2 regions of the Aeribacillus sp. FSL K6-8210 genome follow, and region 1 is predicted to be linked to the other one. Evidence: a T-box and tRNA genes for the amino acid it is inferred to sense, from the RefSeq annotation. Region 1 holds a T-box; the other holds one or more tRNA genes.

Region 1 (5,002 bases):
AAAACAATTTTTTCAAGCTTCTCCAGTGCGGTATCGATGGCAAGCTTTTTGTCTTCTTCGTAAAAGAAATTTGCATCGGAAAGTCTTGCCCGAAGGACCTTTTCATTCCCCTTGGCAATCGTTTCAATGTTTTGATCATTCCCGTTTTTTACGGTAACAAAAAACGGAAGCAGCTTTCCATCTTTATTTTTGACAGGAAAATATCGCTGATGCTCCTTCATCGTCGTCACTAACACTTCTTCAGGCAATGTTAAAAACCGGTCTTCGAATGAACCGTACAGGGCGGTCGGATATTCCACCAAGTTTGTAACTTCCTCGAGCAAATCTTCATCAACAGGGATGATCCAGTTTTCCTTTCTTTCCAGTTCCTCCAGCTGTTGAATGATCATTTGTTTTCGTTTTTCATAATCGGCGACAACAAACTGGTTCAACAAAGTATTTTCATAATCGCGTGGAGTGGAAATTTCCGCTTTCGTTCCTAAAAAGCGATGGCCATACGTAACATTTCCTGTCGGAACATCGGTAATGGAAAACGGAATGATGTCTTGTCCAAATAAGACAACTAACCATTGTATCGGACGGATATAGCGAAGATTCCAATTTCCCCAACGCATATTTTTCGGAAAATGGATGGTTTGAATAATCTCTTCTAACCCTGGGAGCAGTTCTTTCGTTTCTTTCCCTTTTTGAAATGTTTGAACAAAAGCGTACTCAACACCGTTTACTTCTTTAAAGGATATGTCGTTTGTGGAAGCTCCTTGGCTCCGTGCAAAGCCTAACGCTGCTTTTGTCCAATTTCCATTCTCATCAACCGCAATCTTTTTTGCCGGTCCTTTTGCTTCGCCAAGCAAATCTTCCTGTTTTTCATTTACATCCTCTACAAGGACGGCAAGACGTCTAGGAGTTGAATATTTTTTTATTTTGGCGTAAGAAATGCGATGTTCATCCAGCCAAGCTCCTACTTTGTCAGCCAGCTGATCAATCGAAGACAGGATGACGCCGGCAGGCATTTCTTCAAGCCCGATTTCGATAAGTAAATCCCGTTTATTCATGATTTTCGGCCCCCTTGTTTTTCAGCATTGGAAAACCGAGTTTTTCCCGTTCTTCATAAAACGTTTTGGCAACTTTTCTTGCCAGCTTTCTCACTCTGCCAATATATCCGGTTCGTTCTGTAACAGAAATAGCTCCTTTTGCGTCAAGCAAATTAAATGTGTGCGAGCATTTTAAAACGTAGTCGTACGCTGGATGAACGAGACCTAATTCCATCTGTCTGTGCGCTTCTTTTTCATACGTATTAAACAGTTCAAATAGCATGTTTGTATCGGATGTTTCGAACGTATACTTGGAATGCTCATATTCAGGCTGATAAAAAATGTCCCGGTATGTAAATCCGTTTGTCCATTCAAGGTCAAATACATTTTCTTTTTCTTGAATATAAGACGCCAAACGCTCTATTCCATAAGTAATTTCAACAGAAATCGGTTTGCATTCCAGTCCTCCGACCTGCTGAAAATACGTGAATTGAGTAATTTCCATTCCGTCAAGCCAAACTTCCCAGCCAAGCCCTGCGCAGCCGAGAGAAGGATTTTCCCAGTTATCTTCCACAAAGCGGATGTCATGTTCAAGCGGATCAATTCCAAGAGCCTTTAATGAATCTAAATAAATTTCTTGTATGTTTTTCGGAGACGGCTTCATAATGACTTGGAATTGATGGTGTTGATAAAGGCGGTTCGGATTTTCCCCATACCTTCCGTCAGCAGGTCTTCTTGACGGCTCCACGTAAGCAACATTCCACGGTTCTGGCCCGATGGAGCGAAGAAATGTGTATGGGCTCATGGTTCCGGCACCTTTTTCTACATCATATGCCTGCATCAAAATACATCCATGATCGGCCCAATGCTTTTGCAGCGTCAAAATCATTTCTTGAATGTTCATTCATCATGCACCTCCACAATTAAGTTATGTTCGAACAAAATAAAAACCGTCCCTAATGCAACAAAGTTGCATAGGGACGGGATGACCCGCGGTTCCACCCTATTTGCTGAAAAACGTTTCAGCCTCTCGTAAACCGTTATTGCTCTGGAACGCCGTTCCCTGCATCCTCATACCTTAGCTCGCACCATCCTAAGGTCGCTTTCTATGAAGATTGCAGGTACTCTTTTCCTTCATCGCATTTTATTATTCAATTTGACACGTACATTTCCGCTCATTACATGACATTAAATCGCTTTTTCTAACAGCATGAGGGGGGGATAAATCCTTCATTTGAAAGGTTTCACATCCATGTATATGGTTTACAACATTTCTTTTAAACTGTCAAGCTGATTTAAAAATTTTTTCGATTTCAGCGATAAACCTGCATATTCCTGATAATATTGATCAAGAACAAATCTCAGTTCTTTTTTTGTCTCAGGGGAGACGGATATTTGACCAATGCGGTTTAAGTCAATAGAATAAAACAGCCGCAACAGCTTCACTGTCTTCTGAGAAATATTGAGCCTGTAAGGATCTTTTTCAAAACAGCGGCTGCAAATCAATCCGTTTTCTTTTAATGAAAAATGAAACGGTCCGTTTGTTTCGCCGCTTACTGCACATTTGTTTAATTCGGGATATAAACCGAGAACGTTGAGCATCTTTATTTCAAATATATTGGTCAAAATTTCCGCATCCTTTTCTTCATTCAGCAGATGAAGTGTTTGAAATAAGAGCTCAAACAAAAAAGGGTTTCTGTCTTTTTCATCTGTTCCTTTATCAAGGAGCTCTACAATATATGAAGCATATGCAGTCAAAAAAATATTTTCCTTAATCTCTCTAAAAGCGGAAATGATTTCTCCTTGGCTTAAATTACCCAATCCAGAAGATTGATGATACAAAAAATTTCCATACGTAAAAAGTTGGGTAACAGCTGCGAGGCGGCTGTTCGGTTTATTTGCGCCCCGTGCCATTACACCAACTTTCCCCAACTCCCTTGTATATATTGTAACAACTTTATTGGTCTCACCATATTCCGTTGTACGAATGACAATTCCTTCCGTCTTTACAAGCATTTCTCCACCATCCTATTGGATACAGCACTACTAAACAGGGAGATCAACCTCAGTCCGCTCTTCTTCCTTCATTTGACAATCTTTCGTCCGCTCCTTTTCAAGCTCTTTAAAAAGGAGATATGTGTCAATATTACCTGTAAACGTGAATACTTTCCAGGTAAAATCTAACATATTGTCCCCACCTTTCTGTCGTTGTTCCTAAGCTATATCCAATTCATTGTTATCATAGCCTTTTTGACTCATTTTCATGTTTTGAAAATATTTCTAACTTCCTTCAAGTCAATTAATATTCGTCTTCCCTAAATCCAAAATCTCGCAATTGCGACAGGCGATTTCTCCAATCTTTTTGCACTTTGACCCACAGCTCTAAAAAGACTTTTGATCCGAGCAAGTTTTCAATGTCAACCCTTGCCCTTTTCCCAATTTCTTTCAACATTCTTCCTTGCTTCCCAATGATAATACCTTTTTGAGAGTTGCGTTCCACAACAATTGTTGCAGCTATATATACTGCATGGTTTTCTCTTTTTTCAATAGAATCAACAACAACTGCGACAGAATGCGGGATCTCTTCTCTTGTCAAATGCAATACTTTTTCGCGAACTAGTTCAGAAATGATAAAACGTTCCGGGTGATCTGTCACCTGATCACTAGGATAATATTGCGGACCTTCCGGCAAATACGCTTCAATTTGCCCTAGCAACGTTTCAATGTTGTTTCCTTGCAGGGCAGAAATTGGAACAATTTCCTGAAACTCGAACTTTTCCCTGTATTGGTCAATAAGCGGCAATAAATCATCAGGATGAACCCGATCGATTTTATTGACAACTAAAAATACAGGAGTATCGGTTTCCTTCAATCGTTCCATGATATATTCATCACCGCGGCCTAATCCTTCTTCAGCATTAATCATAAACAGAATTAGATCCACTTCTTTGAGCGTATTTTGAGCGACTTTCATCATAAAATCGCCCAATTTATGCTTTGGTTTATGAATACCGGGAGTGTCGATAAAAATAATTTGTGAGTTTTCCGTCGTATAAACCCCTTGTATTTTGTTTCTCGTTGTTTGAGGTTTATCGCTCATAATCGCAATTTTTTGACCGATTACACGGTTAATAAAAGTCGATTTGCCGACATTCGGACGGCCGATGATTGATACAAATCCTGATTTAAATTTTGTCTTATTCATGTAAATCCTCCGATGTAAATGCTTCTGGTAATAGTTGTTCAACTGTTAGCTCGTTATAGTCTCCGTTAAGATTCGCCAAAATCACCTTCATATTTTTAGGACAGAGCTCTGCTATGACTTGCCTGCAAGCGCCGCATGGCGATACAGGGCGCTTTGTATCCGCAACTATGGCAATAGCTGCGAATTCATTTTCACCTTCTGAAACCGCTTTATATATAGCAGTGCGCTCGGCACAATTGCACATGGAATAAGCTGCGTTTTCAATATTGCATCCTTTGTATACTTTTCCATCCTTTGTCAGAAGTGCTGCACCTACTTTAAATCGAGAGTAAGGTGCATAAGCAAATTCTCTTGCTCTTTTTGCTTCTTCAATCAGTTGATGGGAGTCCATAGCTTCCTTCCTTTCGTTTACGTTGCAGCTTATACTCATTATTTTACATCATTTTTCATTTAATTTCACGTTTATTTTTTCAGAAAATTCTACATTTTTCACGAAAAAACTTCAATTATTTTGGGGGCAAAAATGATGAATCCGATGACAACCGAAACGGCTGCATAAACCAATACTGCTCCTGCAGCTGCATCTTTTGCAGTTTTAAGCAGAGGATGAGATTCTTTCGACACAGCATCAGCGATTCGCTCAATGGCAGTATTGACCAGCTCTAAAGCTAACATTCCGCCAATTAATAGGAGAATGACAATCCATTCAATTAAGCTAATGTTGAAAAATAATCCGGCTGCGATCACGATGATCGCAACTGTCACA
Region 2 (5,002 bases), 420 kb from region 1:
ATCATACCGGAGCACATAAAATCAATAATGCAATTGGACAGATCTTGCTTGCCAAACGGATGGGGGCTACTAGAATCATTGCAGAAACAGGTGCTGGACAGCACGGTGTTGCAACAGCAACCGCGTGTGCGATGTTTGGAATGGAATGCACCATCTATATGGGCAAGCTCGATACAGAGCGGCAGGCATTAAATGTGTTTCGGATGGAGCTGCTTGGTGCAAAGGTAGTACCGGTTGAAAAAGGACAAGGACGTTTGAAGGATGCGGTGGATGCAGCTTTAGCTGATTATGTGGAAAATTACCAAAACACGTTTTACTTGCTTGGATCTGCTGTCGGCCCGCATCCGTATCCAACAATTGTCAAGCATTTTCAATCGGTTATTAGTGAAGAGTCGAAAAAGCAGATTCTTGAAAAAGAAGGGAAGCTTCCAACAGCAGTGATTGCTTGTGCAGGAGGAGGAAGCAATGCAATCGGAGCTTTTGCGCATTATCTGGACGAACCAAACGTAAGATTAATAGGAGTGGAGCCGGAAGAGGCACCAACGCTTACGAAAGGTGTTCCAGCTGTTATTCACGGATTTAAATGCTTAACTTTGCTTGACGAAAATAATGATCCAATGCCGACTTACTCTATTGCAGCAGGGCTTGATTATCCTGGAATTGGTCCAGAGCACAGCTATTTGAAGGAAACCGGAAGGGCAGAATATGTTACGGTGTCTGGAAAAGAGGCTTTGGAAGCTTTTCAGCAATTATCTAAGTTGGAAGGAATCATCCCTGCCCTTGAAAGTTCACATGCTGTAGCATATGCGATGAAACTTGCCCCGCAGCTAAGCAAGGAGGATATTGTGATCGTTAATCTCTCTGGCAGAGGAGATAAGGATGTCGAGCAAGTGTTTGAAATGTTGAAAAAATAAGGTGAAAATCGGCGTTTTTGAACGTCGATTTTTTACTTGTGCGCCCGGCATGGGTGTAATCTATAGGGTGAAAGTCCCGAGCTGCGAAGGCAGAAGTAGCAGTTAGCTTAACGCAAGGGTGTCCGTGGTGACGCGGAATCTGAAGGAAGCGAGCGGCAAACTTTGGGTCTCTCGGAACACGAACTTCATATGAGGCTAGGTATCACTGGGTGAGTTTGCAAGACAAAACAAAGCCCTTTCTGCCGAAGGTGATACAGAGTAAATGAAGCAGATGGATGGAAGGAAAGATTACACTCTTACCCGGGGAGGTCTGGCTGGCACGCCAAGTAACCTTGGTAACCTATCTAGTGATAGATAGCTGAACAGTCAGAAGTCAGCAGAGGTCATAGTATTAGTTGGTCTAGAACAACTAAGAAGGACCGAACAATTAAGAGAGAATAGCCCTTGGCATTCAGTGAGTCATGATGAACACAGAAAACGTAGTACCTCACTTGAGGGAGGAAGCGGTGAATCCCGTGGGAGATCTCTTGGAGGGTGGAGTGACCACTGGCATAAAGAGAACAGCTATTCACGGAAGTTATAAAGACTTGCGTCAATTATCTTAATTGAACCGCCGTATACGGAACCGTACGTACGGTGGTGTGAGAGGACGGGAGTTAATCGCTCCCTCCTACTCGATTCTTTTAACGATTCATCAGCTGAATTTTTAGAAGAGCAAGTTGTTTATAGTAATATAAAAAAGGCAGATTTTTGATCCACCGGATAAATGTATATTTATCTTTGAAAAAATTCTTGACAGCTCTGAAATGGGCAAGGTATGGGAGCTGTAGTCACGAAAGTGCTATAGAAAGTTAAAAGATATGGGATAAGTGCGTTCATCACATTTTTTCAATGAATCAAAATGGTGTAGCTTTTGAGGTATAGTTATCATTTGGTCTTAACTTTACTCTGATTTTATAGGAATCTTCTCAGCTCTTAGTATTTTATGTTGGTTGATAAATTTAGTTTGCGAAGGAATGACTGAGGGGGTCAATCTAACTGTTATCTAAGCTTGCCATGTTTTCGGAGTTTACATTTAAACGCCGGACATTTACCACCAGCTTTGTAAATATATGAACGAAATAAGAAAAACTTGTTGATTTAATGCTTTTTTCAGTGGTATAGGGTGTTAAATGGACAGCTTGGTATCTATTTTGTTCACAATTTCGACAAAAACATAAAAAAATGTCGTTTTTTTTACATTTTTCCGTTGCACCGTCATTTTCGCTTTGCTATAATAAAACCCGTCATTGCATTACGGCTACCACGAGCGATGCTTCGATGAATAAGCATCGAGTTGCCTCGACGCATCTCCTTCTTCGAATAAGCTGGAAGAGGAAGAGGCATGGCAAGTGCGTGTTTTTCGTCTTGATAGAAAAGAAATAATGTATGCGGGTGTAGTTTAGTGGTAAAACCTCAGCCACGAGCGATGCTTCAATGAATAAGCATCGAGTTGCCTCGACGCATCTCCTTCTTCGAATAAGCTGGAAGAGGAAGAGGCATGGCAAGTGCGTGTTTTTCGTCTTGATAGAAAAGAAATAATGTATGCGGGTGTAGTTTAGTGGTAAAACCTCAGCCACGAGCGATGCTTCGATGAATAAGCATCGAGTTGCCTCGACGCATCTCCTTCTTCGAATAAGCTGGAAGAGGAAGAGGCATGACAAATGCGTGTTTTTCGTCTTGATAGAAAAGAAATAATGTATGCGGGTGTAGTTTAGTGGTAAAACCTCAGCCACGAGCGATGCTTCAATGAATAAGCATCGAGTTGCCTCGACGCATCTACTTCCTCGAATAAGCTGGAAGAGGAAGAGGCATGGCAAGTGCGTGTTTTTCGTCTTGATAGAAAAGAAATAATGTATGCGGGTGTAGTTTAGTGGTAAAACCTCAGCCTTCCAAGCTGATGTCGTGGGTTCGATTCCCATCACCCGCTCCATACATATCATTCATCAACGCAGTGTTTCGTTTTTATAAGCAAACGAAGCATTGCGTTTTTTCATTATAGAAATTTTGTATATGGCTGCCATGCCATTAAAAGAAAGAAAAGGGAGAGGCTTAAGCGAAAATTTGTTGGCGAGCATCTCCACTGTGAATTTGAACAAACATGTTTGCCATCGCTTCAAGTAATTTTTTTGCTTCTTCTGTCCGCATCGATGGCTTTAAATAAACGATATGTAAAGCGCTTGTTGTCGAAAGCTGTACTGCTGTTCGCTTAGAATCAACATAGGGGCTTCCGAAAGGTCCGTTTGCATCACAGGTTACTAGTTTATTTTCCAAATTCACTTGGCGGCCGTTGATGGCATCATATGAATCGCCATTTTTACCGATTTTTAACGTAATAGGTCCTTTTATTTTGTTTCGGTCGTAGATGCCTAACGGAATTTCATATTTCAAGGAGAAAAAATTATTTAAGTCAACGGCTGAATGGATAGACTGTAAGTATTGCTGTTTTTGAACGCGGCGAAAAAGAGCCTCATTGGATGGGCGGTATCGATTAGGATCAGTGCCAACACGCTTAAAGACTTCCCGCCATTCTCGAATGCCGTCTAATTCAGCTGCATTTTTATTTTCTAGATCGAAAAAAATAGATTCTTGAAAGAAACGAAGTCTCCCTTTTAACATTTGGGGGGATTCGGATACTTGAATATGATCATACTCAATTAAGCCTATTTTAAAGTGAGGAATTCGTTGTTTGACCTCTTCAGCAATAAAAAATTCCATTGATTTCCCTCCTATTTTCAGCCATTTTATCTTAACATAGTTTATATATTTTTTGAAATAAAAATAAAGGGGGTGGAGCGGTGTGGATTTCGCAGTTCTCAAACAAGAAATTATTGAATACAGCAAGCAAATTGGAATCGATAAAATCGGTTTTGCGAGTGCTGATGTTTTTGAAACATTGAAGGAGCGGCTAATTGTACAGCAGCAGTTAGGATATCAGTCAGGATTCGAGGAGCCTGATATCGAAAAGCGGACAAATCCTGAGCTGCTCCTTCCAAAAGCAAAATCGATTATCTCTATAGCGTTGGCATATCCTTCAAAAATGAAAAATGCTCCCAGAAGTACAAAAAAAGAGCGGCGCGGTTTATTTTGCAGGGCTTCATGGGGGACAGACTATCACGTGATTCTAAAAGATCGGTTGAAAAAGCTGGAAAGCTTTATTTTAGAAAAAGTGGACGGAGCACAGGTTAAATCGATGGTCGATACGGGGGAGCTGTCGGATCGGGCCGTAGCAGAGCGAGCCGGTATCGGATGGAGCGGAAAAAACTGCATGATTATTACACCGGAATTCGGCTCTTATGTATATTTGGGCGAAATGATTACAAATATTCCTTTTCCTCCCGACAGCCCCATTGAAGACCGATGCGGATCCTGCAACATATGTGTCGATTCATGTCCGACTGGTGCGCTCGTACAAGGCGGGCAGCTCGATTCAAAGAAATGTATTGCTTTTTTAACGCAAACAAAAGGGTTTCTGCCTGATGAATATCGTGGGAAAATCGGAAACAGGCTTTACGGCTGTGACACTTGTCAGCTTGTTTGTCCGGAAAATAAAGGAAAGGATTTCCATATCCATTCTGAAATGGAACCGGATCCTGAAATTGCAAAGCCAAAATTAAAGCCGCTTCTTCATATTTCAAACCGCGAGTTTAAAGAAAAATTCGGCCATATAGCTGGTTCATGGAGAGGAAAAAAACCGATTCAGCGAAATGCGATCATCGCTTTAGCCCATTATAAAGATAGAACGGCTTTGCCTGACTTAATTAAACTGATGCACGAAGATTCAAGACCGATTATTCGGGGAACCGCCGCATGGGCGATTGGAAGGATAGGAGATCAATCAGTGCTTTTTGAATTGGAAAAAGCTCTGGAAAAAGAACAAGATGAAGAAGTAAAGAATGAAATTGTCAAAGGAATTGAAATGTTGAAAGCATGATTTTAATTGTCACCATCATACGTATATAGAAGAAACGAAAATGGTGGTGACAAATGTGGACGTACAGGCTGTTTATCGAAAAATAAATGAAAAGCTGCAATTTTTAGTGAACAAA

The links. A T-box is a leader RNA that pairs with one kind of tRNA and senses whether it is charged. The one in region 1 lies ahead of glyQ (glycine--tRNA ligase subunit alpha), so its partner is inferred to be a tRNA-Gly.
Region 2: it has a tRNA-Gly gene. The T-box ahead of glyQ (glycine--tRNA ligase subunit alpha) is inferred to sense a tRNA for this amino acid. The anticodon was not compared.

The regions. Positions count from the first base shown of each region.
Region 1 covers NZ_CP150172.1:2,753,135-2,758,136, forward strand. The annotation lists gene glyS (glycine--tRNA ligase subunit beta) at 1-1,052, opposite strand, end outside; gene glyQ (glycine--tRNA ligase subunit alpha) at 1,045-1,935, opposite strand; T-box leader at 2,005-2,178, opposite strand; gene recO (DNA repair protein RecO) at 2,295-3,047, opposite strand; gene NSQ41_RS13350 (YqzL family protein) at 3,078-3,218, opposite strand; gene era (GTPase Era) at 3,331-4,236, opposite strand; gene NSQ41_RS13360 (cytidine deaminase) at 4,229-4,627, opposite strand; gene NSQ41_RS13365 (diacylglycerol kinase family protein) at 4,726-5,002, opposite strand, start outside.
Region 2 covers NZ_CP150172.1:3,172,060-3,177,061, reverse strand. The annotation lists gene trpB (tryptophan synthase subunit beta) at 1-914, shown strand, start outside; tRNA gene NSQ41_RS15390 (tRNA-Gly) at 2,813-2,886, shown strand; gene NSQ41_RS15385 (phenylalanine--tRNA ligase beta subunit-related protein) at 3,006-3,671, opposite strand; gene queG (tRNA epoxyqueuosine(34) reductase QueG) at 3,754-4,887, shown strand; gene NSQ41_RS15375 (amidase domain-containing protein) at 4,928-5,002, shown strand, end outside.